Regions from separate parts of the Acidovorax cavernicola genome, predicted to be linked through region 2. Evidence: riboswitches for the same ligand, from Rfam matches in the RefSeq annotation. Region 2 holds a riboswitch; the other holds the start of a gene.

Region 1 (5,893 bases), on a different contig from region 2:
AGATCGTCGGGGATCAGCGGCGTGGTGTGGGCGGCCAGGTCGTCGAAGCGCGGCATCGCGGTGCCGGCGGGCACGAACAGCGCCCACAGGGTCTCGATGTCGGCGCGCGTGGTGGTCTCGTCCAGCGAGATGCCAAGGTGCTGCTGCAGGCGTTGGCGCAGGTTGACGTCGCCGGCCTGGGCGCGTTCGATGATCGCGGCGGTGTCGTCGCCGGTGCGGATCGTCAGCGAATCGAAGGCGGTGGTGTTCACCGGCTCGCGGCCCATCTGCGACAGGCCCTTGGCGAGGATGGCGGTGAGCACGGCCACGCGCTGCGCGATGCGCGTGAGGCCGTCGGGGCCGTGGTACACGGCGTACATGCTGGCGACCACGGCCGGCAGCACCTGTGCGGTGCAGATGTTCGAGGTGGCCTTCTCGCGGCGGATGTGCTGCTCGCGCGTCTGCAGCGCGAGGCGGTAGGCGGGCTGGCCGTGCGTGTCGACGCTCACGCCGACCAGGCGGCCCGGCAGCGAGCGCTTGAACGAATCGCGGCAGGCCAGGTAGGCGGCGTGCGGGCCGCCGTTGCACAGGGGCATGCCCAGGCGCTGCGTGGTGCCGCAGACGATGTCGGCATCGAACTCGCCGGGTGCGACCAGCAGCGTGAGCGCCAGCAGGTCGGCCGCGACGATGAAGGCGGCGTCGCACTGGTGCGCGTGGCCCGCGAGCGGGCGCAGGTCGTGCACGTGGCCGGTGGTGGCGGGGTACTGTGCGAGCACGCCGAAGAACTCGCCGCTCACCATCAGGTGCGGCAGCGTTTCCGACACGGTGCTCACCTTGACCTCGATGCCCAGCGGCGCGGCGCGCGTCTTGATGACCTCGATGGTCTGCGGGTGGCAGTCGCCCGACACCAGGAACACGTTGCTCTTGCTCTTCACGCTGCGCTTGGCCAGCGTCATGGCCTCGGCGGCGGCGGTGGCCTCGTCGAGCATCGAGGCGTTGGCGATGGCCATGCCCGTGAGGTCGCACACCATCGTCTGGAAGTTGAGCAGGGCTTCCATGCGGCCCTGCGAGATCTCGGCCTGGTAGGGCGTGTAGGCGGTGTACCAGGCGGGGTTCTCCAGGATGTTGCGCAGGATGACGCCCGGCGTGTGCGTGCCGTAGTAGCCCTGGCCGATGAAGCTCTTGAACACCTTGTTCTTCGACGCCAGTGCCTTCAGCTCGGCCAGCGCGTCGGCCTCGGTGACCGGCGCGGGCAGGCGCATCGGCCGGGCGCGGCGGATGGCTGCCGGCACGATGCCGTCGATGAGCTCCGCGCGCGTTTCCGAGCCGATCACCGGCAGCATGCGCGCCTCGTCCGCCGCATCGATGCCGATGTGGCGGGCGAGGAATTCTTCGGCGTTCTCTAGTTCTTGCAAAGAGGGAAGGGCGGGCGTCGGCATGGCGGTGAGGGCTCGGGAGGAAAAGACAAAGGTGCTGAAGAACTCAGCGGATCAGGATTCGGCGGCGAACTTGTCGTAGCTGGCAGCGTCCAGCAGGGCGTCGAGCTGTGCGGGTTCGCTCAGCTTGACCTTGAAGAACCAGCCGGCTGCCAGCGGATCGGTGTTGGCCAGCGACGGGTCGGCGCGCAGCGCTTCGTTCACTTCGGTGATCTCGCCCGACACGGGCATGAACACGTCGGCGGCGGCCTTCACCGACTCGACCACACCGGCAACCTCGCCCTGCGCGAAGGTCTTGCCGACTTCGGGCAGGTCGACGAACACCACGTCGCCCAGCGCGTCCTGCGCATGCACGGTGATGCCGACGGTGGCAGCGCCGCCTTCGGCCGCCACCCATTCATGGTCCTTGGTGTACTTGATGCTCATGAAAAAACTCCTCGTGGAAAAAATGAATCGGGGTGCAGAGCCTAGCCGGGTCGGCGAGGCGCTTGAAAAATCAGCCGCGGTAGTAGCGCGTCGGCACGAAGGGCATGGTCGAGACTTCCATCGGCACCGGCTTGCCCCGCACGATGGCCTGCACGCGCGTGCCGGGCTCGGCAAAGGCGGCGGCCACGTAGCCCATGGCGACGCAACGGTCGGCCGTGGGGCCGAGCAGGCCGCTGGTCACGGTGCCGATGTCGTGGCCTTCGAGCGATTGCAGCAGCGTGCCGTCGCGCACCGGAATGCGTTCCAGCGCCACCAGACCGACGCGCTTGCGCGTGAGCGTCTCGTGGTCGGTGTGACCGGCCGCGCCCGAGGCGACGGCGGCCAGCTGGGCCAGCACCTTGGCCGCGCCCGGAAAGCCGCCTTCGCGCGCGCCACCGGCGCGGCGCACCTTCTGGATCGCCCAGTTGAGCGAGGCTTCGACCGGCGTGGTGGTGGTGTCGATGTCGTTGCCGTACAGGCACAGGCCGGCTTCCAGCCGCAGCGAGTTGCGCGCGCCCAGGCCGACGGGCTTCACCTCGGGCTGCGCGAGCAGCAGGCGGGCCAGCGCCTCGGCATCCTTGGCGGCCACCGAGATCTCGAAGCCGTCTTCGCCGGTGTAGCCGCTGCGGGTGACGAAAGCGGGAATGCCGCCGATCTGCACCGCGCCGCCGGTCATGAACACGAAGCGCTCGATGCCGGGCGACAGCCGCGCCAGCGTGGCGGCGGCCTGCGGGCCCTGCAGCGCCAGCAGGGCGTGGTCAGGCAGGGGCTGCACCTCGCAGCGCGCGCCGATCCTGTTCTGGATGTGGGCGAGGTCGGCCACCTTGCAGGCGCCGTTGACGATCACGAAGAGCGAGCCGTTGCCTTCGTTGAAGAACATCAGGTCGTCGAGGATGCCGCCCTCGTCGTTCAGCAGCAGGCCGTAGCGCTGCTTGCCGGCGGGCAGGTCGACCACGTCGACGGGCATCAGGGTCTCGAAGGCGGCGGCGGCGTCGGGGCCGACCAGGCGCAACTGGCCCATGTGGGAAATGTCGAAGAGGCCCGCCGCGTCGCGCGTGTGCTTGTGCTCGGCCATCAGGCCGGCGGGGTACTGCACGGGCATGGCGTAGCCGGCGAAGGGCACCATGCGGGCGCCGAGCTCCACGTGGAGGTCGTACAGTGGGGTCTTGAGAAGTTGAGCGTCGGAAGCGGAAGAAGCAGCCACGGGGCACTCCAAAGGGGCAGTCGAAATCCATGGCTGCAACGCCACGGGCCACCCCTGCTGTCCGCTTTACCTGAGAGATTCGCCCCACGATCGGGGTTTGCTCCTTCGGTGGGCCATCGTTGCACCCGGGGTGCAGTGGCCTCTCTCCAGCAAGGAAACGCCGGTGGTTGCCGGCGTCTTGTCAGTCCTTTTGCCTGAGCGTTCGGGGAACCCCTGCGCCTTCGGCGGCCCCGTCGCGCGGGGCTCTCTCCTGACCCGACGAGTGTAGTGGATCGAGCGGCCGGGCCCGACGGCTCAGTGCACGGTTTCGGCCGGCGGCAGCAGCTTGTCGATGCGCTCGCGCAGCGAGTCGGCGCGCTCGGGGCCGGCGCTCTTCTCGATCTCGGAGAGCATCAGCGCGGCGATGGTCAGCATGGCCTCGCGGTCGCGGGCCTCGCGCAGGGCGTCGCGCATCTGGTTGGCGAAGCGCGGGTCGCGGCGCACGAACATGCGCTCGCAGATGTCGAACAGGAACATGCGCGTGGTGGCCAGCGAGCGCTTGCCGTCGAAGCTGTCGGCCGACGTGGCGACCTGGATCGGCTCCGCGGCCGGGACGGGCGTGGGGGCGGGAGCGGGTGGCACCGGGGCCGGCCGCGCCTCCTGCAGGTAGCCCCGCTGCATCAGCCCCTGGATCGCCTGCTCGGCCTCGACACGGCTGGGAAACAGGGGGCTGAAGTCGGTCAGCGTGCGCCGGCCGTCGGCCATCAGCAGCAGCGCGCGCTCACGCTGGCTGAGCGTGCGCTGCCCGGCCTGGAGTTCGTCGCGTGCCTTCTCGGTCTTGGTGGGGAACATGGCGGCCACAGCTTTCGGAGGTCGAAGGCTGCAGCATCGTTGCAAGTGGTGACATCTTCGTGAACCATTTGCCTACAGGGGGATTGGGGCGCGAATGCGTCCGTGTCAGGTGCCCGCGCTCTCCTTGCGGATCAGCCAGCGCGGGCCCACGCGCTGAAGTTCGAGGGTCTTGCGGTCGGTCTCGGTCAGCGCATCGGCGCGGTAGACCTGCCGGAACTGCGCGCTGGCGGAGGTGCCCTGGATGCTGATCACCAAGCCCTCGATGCCCACGCTGATGCGCGACTTGCCCGTGATGCGGGCGCGCCGGTCGGCCTCCCAGCGCTCGCGGGTCTGGCCGCGCGCCGGGGTGAAGTCGGGCGCGTAGGCCGCGAGGTAGCGCTCCACGTCACGCGCGGACCAGGCAGCAGCCCAGGCGCGCACGGCGGTTTCGACTTCGGCGAGGCTGGCGATGGGGTTCGCCGCAACGGCGGGCGCCGTGGCCGGTACCGCCGGTGCGCCCGGCGTGGCCGCGAAACCGGCCGTGGCCAGCAGGCCGGCGGCGGCGAGGCTGCAACCTTGGGCGGCGATTCGATGCATGGCGTCCTTTTCCTTCTTCTGCTCTGTCAGGCTCGACGTCGAAGCTTGCGTCGATTCTGGCAGTGAAAGAGGGGACGCGTGGCGTTGAATCGCCCACGGATTTCCGTGGTCTGTTGCTCAGAGCGCGAGGTCGAACTCAGGCCGCCGCAGCCTCACCCGTCATCACCTGCACCGTGCGGTTGCGAAGCCGCAAGGCCAGCACGGTCGCGACGCACAGCACGCACAGCACCACCGTGAGCGTCGTGCCGAGCCCGCGTGCGTCCGACAGCATGCCGAACAGCGGCGACACCAGCCCGCCGACCGAGAGCGCGAGCCCGAGCGTGATGCCGCTGGCGGTGGCCGGGTTGCGCGGCAGGTAGTCCTGCGCGAGCGTCACCTGCGCGGCGAAGGGCAGGAACATGCTCATGCCGAGCCACGCGGTGCAGGCCAACGCCATGCCGGGCGTCGATGCGAGCACGAGGCCCGCCATGGCCGGCAGCGCGAGCAGGTAGCCGCAGCGGATCGTGCCCATGCGCCCGATGCGGTCGCCGAGCCAGCCGCCGGCCAGCGTGCCCACGGCGCCAGCCGCAGTGAAAGCGGTGAGCGCCGCGGCGCCCTGGAAGCTGGTGCCGTGCAGGTCGCGCGTGATGCGCAGCGAGAGCATCGACAGCACCGTGACGTACGGGATCGACCAGCCCACGATGGTCGCCACCAGCAGGCCGAAGGCGCGCCAGTCGTTGTGGGGCTTGAGCACCGGGGCGCCCGCCTTCGAGCCGCGCGATGCCGACGACGTGCCGGCCGCCGCACCACGCCGCACGTTCGCCGCGACCCACACCACGCCCATCGCGAGCGCGGGAATGCCGAGCAGGTAGCTGCGCGACAGGCTGCCGCCACCGACCACCGTGGCCGCCAGCACGGGCGCGAACGAGGCGCCGATGGTGCCGCCCACCGAGAACACGCTCATCGCCTTCTGCGAGGCGCCGCCGGCCGCGCGCGCGGCCACGGTGGCCGGCGGGTGGTAGGCCGCGATGCCCAGTCCGCACAGCGCGACCGCGATCCAGGTCAGCAGGTAGCTCTGGCTCAGGCCCGCCAGCACCACGCCCAGCGCCGCCACCAGGAAGCCCACCGGCACCAGCCAGGCGCGCGGGTGGCGGTCGGCGTACAGGCCGAACAGCGGCTGCACCACGCTCGACAGCCCGGTGGCCGCCAGCATCAGGCCGCTCACGGCCGTGTAGCTGTAGCCGCGCTCCAGCACCATGAGGGGCAGCAGCGCGGGCACGAGGCCCTGGTAGAGGTCGTTGACGGCATGGGTGCCGGTGAGCAGCCCGAGTCGGCGCGAGTTCATGCGATGGCTTCTTTCTTCGATGTCCGGTTGGAGAAAAAGAGGGGGAAAGCCATCGTAGGAAGACACGAAAAGATGTTC
Region 2 (5,893 bases):
TTGAGCGCCTTGATGATGTTGGGCGAGGCGCCGGACGAGCTGATCGCGATGAGGACGTCTCCTTCGGACGCCATGGACGTCAACTGGAACGAGAACATCTCGTCGGGGCCGATATCGTTGACGATCGCGGTAATCAATTCGACAGCGGACGAGAGGCTGTTCACCTTCGGCTTCAGCCAGCTGTTGCTGCGAACGCCTTTCATGCAATCGCAGACCAGGTGGTTGGAAATGGCTGCCGACCCCCCGTTGCCGCATGAAAAGATCATCTTTCCTTGGGCTGCGCGCTCCGCAAGAAGGCGCCCGGCGGCAGCCAGCGCCCCACGATCCACCGTCTTGGCTGCAGCGTTGATTCTTTCGAAATACGCATCCGCGTACAGCCCAGCATCTGGTATCTGGTGTTCTGGAAAGAATGTAGGCATAAAAATTCGGGGGTAGGAGTTATAAAAATATTGAGTGGCAGACAGATCCGATGGCTTTGACTACCCCTTTGAAACAGCCGCGAATAGTCGATCCGCAGCATTCGTCGTCTTCTTCTATTCGAAAAATTCCGCCTGCTTCATCGAAAGCCCGGCGCTGTCCTTGGCTGAAAGTGCCGGGGCCTGCCCGACATCCGGCCATGCAATGCCGAGAGAGGCGTCACTCCACAAGATGCATCGCTCATGCGCAGGCGCGTAGTAGTCGGTCGTCTTGTAGAGAAAATCTGCCGTGTCGCTCGCGACCAGGAATCCGTGCGCGAAGCCAGCGGGCACCCACAGCTGCCGGTGATTGCTTGCAGTCAACTCCACACCGACCCACTTCCCGAAGGTGGGCGAAGACCGACGGATGTCCACGGCCACATCGAACACCGCGCCGCGCACCACGCGCACGAGTTTGCCCTGCGGTTGCTGGATCTGATAGTGCAAGCCACGCAGCACGCCCTTCGTCGATCGCGAATGGTTGTCCTGAACAAATTCGACATGCCGCCCGACAGCCTCGTCGAACGCTTTGCCATTGAAACTCTCATAGAAGAAGCCGCGTGCATCGCCGAAAACCTTCGGCTCGATGATCAAAACGTCAGGGATCTCGGTTTGGATGACCTTCACGAGCGAATCTCCTCGGCCAGCAGGTGCTTCAGGTACTTTCCGTATCCATTCTTCTGCAGCGGTGCGGCGAGCTTTTCGAGTTGTTCGCGGTCGATGAAGCCATTGCGCCATGCGATTTCTTCAGGACACGCGATCTTCAGCCCTTGCCGATGCTCGAGCGTCGCAATGAACTGCCCTGCTTCGAGCAGGCTCTCGTGCGTGCCCGTATCCAGCCACGCGTAACCGCGCTGCATGATCTGCACGTTCAACTGATCGAGGTCCAGATACGCCTGATTGACTGCCGTGATCTCCAGTTCGCCTCGTGCGCTCGGCTTCACGGCCTTGGCAATGTCGACGACCTGGTTGTCATAGAAGTACAGGCCGGTGACGGCGTAGCTGCTCTTGGGCTGGGTAGGCTTCTCTTCGATGCTGCTGGCCTTGCCGTTGGCATCGAAGGCCACCACGCCATAGCGCTCCGGGTCGTGCACGTGGTACGCGAACACGGTTGCGCCGCTCTGCTTGGCATCGGCGTCCGACAGCAGATGCACGAAGTCGTGCCCATAGAAGATGTTGTCCCCCAGCACCAGCGCACTCGGCGAGTTCCCCACGAACTTGTCGCCGATGATGAACGCCTGCGCCAGGCCATCGGGACTCGGCTGCACCGCGTACTGCAGGTTGATGCCCCACTGGCTGCCATCGCCCAGCAGTTGCTGGAAGCGCGGCGTGTCCTGCGGCGTGCTGATGATCAGGATGTCGCGCATGCCGCCGAGCATCAGGGTGCTCAGCGGGTAATAGATCATCGGCTTGTCGTACACCGGCAGCAGTTGCTTGCTCATGGCGAGCGTGGCCGGATGCAGGCGGGTGCCGGAGCCGCCGGCGAGGATGATGCCTTTGCGTTGCGTCATGGAGTCTCTTCTTCTGTGGGGTCCGTGAAAATCAGTCTGCTCTTGCTCTGTCAGAGAGCCATCAGAGCGTCTCGCGCAGCATGCGCGCCACGCCTTCCTGCCAAGGCGGCAGGCGCAGGCCGAAGGTGGTCTGCAGCTTGGTGGTGTCGAGCCGCGAGTTGTGCGGCCGCGTCGCGGGCGTCGGGAAGGCGCTGGTGGGCACGGCTTCGACAGCCTGCGGTCCTGCCTTGAGTTCGACGCCGGCCTGCTGCGCCATCTCGAGCACGAAACGCGCGTAGCCGTGCCACGTGGTCTCGCCGCCGGCGATGGCGTGGTACAGCCCGGCCTTGGCCGGGTCCTGCAGGGTCGCGCGGATGGCGTGTGCGGTGATGTCGGCCAGCAGTTCGGCGCCGGTCGGTGCGCCGAACTGGTCGTCGATGACGGTCAGCTTGTCGCGCTCCTTGGCCAGGCGCAGCATGGTCTTGGCGAAGTTGCCGCCGCGTGCGGCGTAGACCCAGCTGGTGCGAAAGATCAGGTGCCTCGCGCAGTGCTTGGCCACCAGTTGCTCGCCCTCGAGCTTGGTCTGGCCGTACACGCTGAGCGGGCCGGTCGCGTCATCTTCCTTCCAGGGGCGGGTGCCGCTGCCGTCGAAGACATAGTCGGTGGAGTAATGCACCATCAGCGCGCCGATCTGCTGCGCGGCCTCGGCCACCACGCCGGGCGAGGTGGCGTTGAGCTTGCGCGCGAAGTCGGGCTCGCTCTCGGCCTTGTCGACGGCAGTGTGCGCGGCGGCATTGACGATCACGTCGGGGCGCACCGCCAGCACCGTCTCGGCCAGCTGCTCGGGACGGCTGAAGTCGGCGTGGAAGTCGGTGCTGTCGAAGTCCAGCGCGACCAGCTCGCCGAGCGGCGCGAGGCTGCGCTGCAGCTCCCAGCCGACCTGTCCACCCTTGCCAAGCAGCAGCAGCTTCATGCGCCAGCCTTCGCCGTGGCGTCGTACTGCTTCTCGACCCACTCGCGGTACGCGCCGCTTTGCACGTTGCGCACCCAATCGCCGTTGGCGAGGTACCACTCGACGGTCTTGCGGATGCCGGTGTCGAAGGTCTCGGCCGGCTTCCAGCCGAGTTCGCGTTCGAGCTTGCGTGCGTCGATGGCGTAGCGGCGGTCGTGGCCCGGGCGGTCCGTGACGTAGGTGATCTGTTCCTTGTACGGCTTGCCGTCGGCGCGCGGGCTCAGCTCGTCGAGCAGCGCGCACACGGTGTTGACGATCTCGATGTTGGGCTTCTCGTTCCAGCCGCCGACGTTGTAGGTCTCGCCCAGCGTCCCGGCTTCGAGCACGCGGCGGATGGCGCTGCAGTGGTCCTTCACGTAGAGCCAGTCGCGCACCTGCATGCCGTCGCCGTACACGGGCAGGTTCTTGCCGGCCAGTGCGTTGACGATCATCAGCGGGATCAGCTTCTCGGGGAAGTGGAACGGGCCGTAGTTGTTCGAACAGTTGGTGGTGACCACCGGCAGGCCGTAGGTGTGGTGCCAGGCGCGCACGAGGTGGTCGCTGGCGGCCTTGCTGGCCGAGTACGGGCTGTTGGGCTCGTACTTGTTTTCTTCGGTGAAGGCCGGGTCGGTCTTGGAGAGCGAACCATAGACCTCGTCGGTCGACACGTGCAGGAAGCGGAAGGCCGCCTTCTGGTCGGCCGGAAGGGCGTTCCAGTAGCCGCGCACCGACTCGAGCAGGCGGAAGGTGCCGAGCACGTTGGTCTGCACGAAGTCTTCCGGGCCGTGGATCGAGCGGTCGACGTGCGATTCCGCGGCAAAGTTCACGACGGCACGCGGTTTGTGTTCGGCCAGCAGGCGGTCGAGCAGCGCGCTGTCGCCGATGTCGCCCTGCACAAAGATGTGATTCGCGTTGCCCTTGAGCGATGCGAGGGTCTCGAGGTTGCCCGCGTAGGTCAGCTTGTCGAGGTTCACGACGGGCTCGTCGCCTTGCGCGATCCAGTCGAGCACGAAATTGGCGCCAATGAAGCCTGCGCCGCCGGTCACCAAGATCATGGGGTTCCCTGCCTGTAGAAAAAAGTTTGCTTTACGGAAAATTAACAGTCAATTATCCCATCGGCGCGCAGTGCCGATGTACAGGGGTTGGCCGCCTTGCGGACCCCGCCTACAATCGCCCCCACTGCAGGAGAGCGGGCTTCCACGGAGGCCCTACCGAAGGCGCAAACTCCCATAAACGCTCAGGTCGGCCCGACGAGGTTCCAGGAAGAAATCAGGAACTTCGGCAAGGGGTCAGTACTGCAAATCATCGATACGGCCGTCTGGAGAGCCGCCACGCCATGTGGCGCACCGAAGGAGCAAACCCGCTGCGGGTGCAGCAGGGTGAATCTCTCAGGTACCGAGGACAGGGGGAGCGGCAACTTGGACAGCGGTCGTCCAGTTGCTTGCTATTTGTTCAATAGCACTCCACGCCCGCCGTTCAAGCGCTGCAAACTCAAAGGTACTTGAAATGCGCGTGATCGTTCTTGGCGCCGGCCTGCTCGGCGTGACTTCGGCTTACTACCTCCAGCAACTCGGCCACGAAGTGACCGTGATCGACCGGCAGGCCACCCCGGCCGCCGAAACCAGCTTCGCCAACGGCGGCCAGATCTCGGTCAGCCATGCCGAACCGTGGGCCAATCCGAGCGCGCCGCTGAAGGTGCTGCAATGGCTCGGCAAGGAAGATGCGCCGCTGCTGTTCCGCATCCGCGCCGACATGCGCCAATGGCTCTGGGGCCTGCAGTTCCTGCGCGAATGCACCCCGGCGCGCACCCGCCATAACATCGAACAAATCGTGCGTCTTGGTACATACAGCCGCGACATGTTGCAGCAATTGCGTCGAGACACCGGCCTGAGCTACGACCAGCGCACGCAAGGCATCCTGCACTTCTATACGACGCAGAAGGAATTCGACGGCGCCCTCGCGCCTGCCGAGCAGATGCGAGCCCTGGGCTGCGAACGCCAGGTGATCTCGGCCGACGAGGCCATCCGGATCGAACCCGCCCTCGCCCACATCCGCCCCCAACTCGCCGGCGCCACATACACCGCCGAAGACGAGTCGGGCGACGCCAACCGCTTCGCGCGCGAACTCGTGAAGCTGGCCGAGGCGGCCGGCGTGAAGTTCCTCATGAGCCACACGGTGACCGCGCTGCGCGAAGCCGGCGGCAGCATCGACCACGTCGAGGCGACCGACAGCGAAGGCCGCTTCCAGCGCATCCGCGGCGACGCCTTCGTGCTCGCGATGGGTTCGCTGAGCCCGCTGTACGCGGCGCCGCTGGGCATCCGCCTGCCGATCTACCCGGCCAAGGGCTACTCGGTGACGCTGCCCGTGAAGGACGCCTCCAAGGCCCACCAGGTCTCGCTGACCGACGATGAATACAAGCTGGTGTTCTCGCGCTACACGTCGGAATCGGGCGACCGTCTGCGCATCGCCGGCACGGCCGAACTCAACGGCTACGACCGCGACCTGAACCGCGTGCGCTGCGAAGCCATCGTGCGGCGCGTCGAAGAACTGTTCCCCGGCGCCGGCGACACCGAGCGCGCCCAGTTCTGGACCGGCCTGCGTCCCGCCACGCCGAGCAACGTGCCGCTGATCGGCAAGACGAAGCTGCCGAACCTGTTCCTCAACACCGGCCACGGCACGCTCGGCTGGACGCACGCCTGCGGCTCGGGCAAGTCGATCGCACGCATCGTGAGCGGACTGGCGCCCGAGGTCGACTTCACGTTCGCCGGCATGCCGGCGCCCGCGTCGCGCGCCGTGCAGCCCGCTCTGGGCTGACACGGCACCCGCCCTGGGTCATGCCTTGAACGTGACCCAGGGCTTGAGCCGCACGGCGCAGCGAATCAGCCCCGCACTTTCCTGCGCATCGATCACCGCGCCGATCGGCTTGTAGGCCTGCGGCGCCTCTTCGATGCGGCGCT

The links. Region 2 has a riboswitch for glycine ahead of D3H34_RS25310 (D-amino acid dehydrogenase). Riboswitches for the same ligand answer to the same signal wherever they lie in the genome.
Region 1: linked by a shared signal. The riboswitch ahead of gcvT (glycine cleavage system aminomethyltransferase GcvT) and the one ahead of D3H34_RS25310 (D-amino acid dehydrogenase) in region 2 are both predicted to bind glycine.

The regions. Positions count from the first base shown of each region.
Region 1 is NZ_QXMN01000004.1:79,924-85,816, forward strand. It holds gene gcvP (aminomethyl-transferring glycine dehydrogenase) at 1-1,418, opposite strand, end outside; gene gcvH (glycine cleavage system protein GcvH) at 1,470-1,841, opposite strand; gene gcvT (glycine cleavage system aminomethyltransferase GcvT) at 1,912-3,084, opposite strand; glycine riboswitch at 3,132-3,244, opposite strand; glycine riboswitch at 3,257-3,347, opposite strand; gene D3H34_RS06340 (hypothetical protein) at 3,379-3,915, opposite strand; gene D3H34_RS06345 (L,D-transpeptidase Cds6 family protein) at 4,021-4,491, opposite strand; gene D3H34_RS06350 (MFS transporter) at 4,628-5,815, opposite strand.
Region 2 is NZ_QXMN01000043.1:14,945-20,837, forward strand. It holds gene D3H34_RS25285 (D-sedoheptulose-7-phosphate isomerase) at 1-419, opposite strand, end outside; gene rfbC (dTDP-4-dehydrorhamnose 3,5-epimerase) at 534-1,082, opposite strand; gene rfbA (glucose-1-phosphate thymidylyltransferase RfbA) at 1,079-1,966, opposite strand; gene rfbD (dTDP-4-dehydrorhamnose reductase) at 2,028-2,918, opposite strand; gene rfbB (dTDP-glucose 4,6-dehydratase) at 2,915-3,991, opposite strand; glycine riboswitch at 4,109-4,199, shown strand; glycine riboswitch at 4,245-4,351, shown strand; gene D3H34_RS25310 (D-amino acid dehydrogenase) at 4,443-5,750, shown strand; gene D3H34_RS25315 (RtcB family protein) at 5,769-5,893, opposite strand, start outside.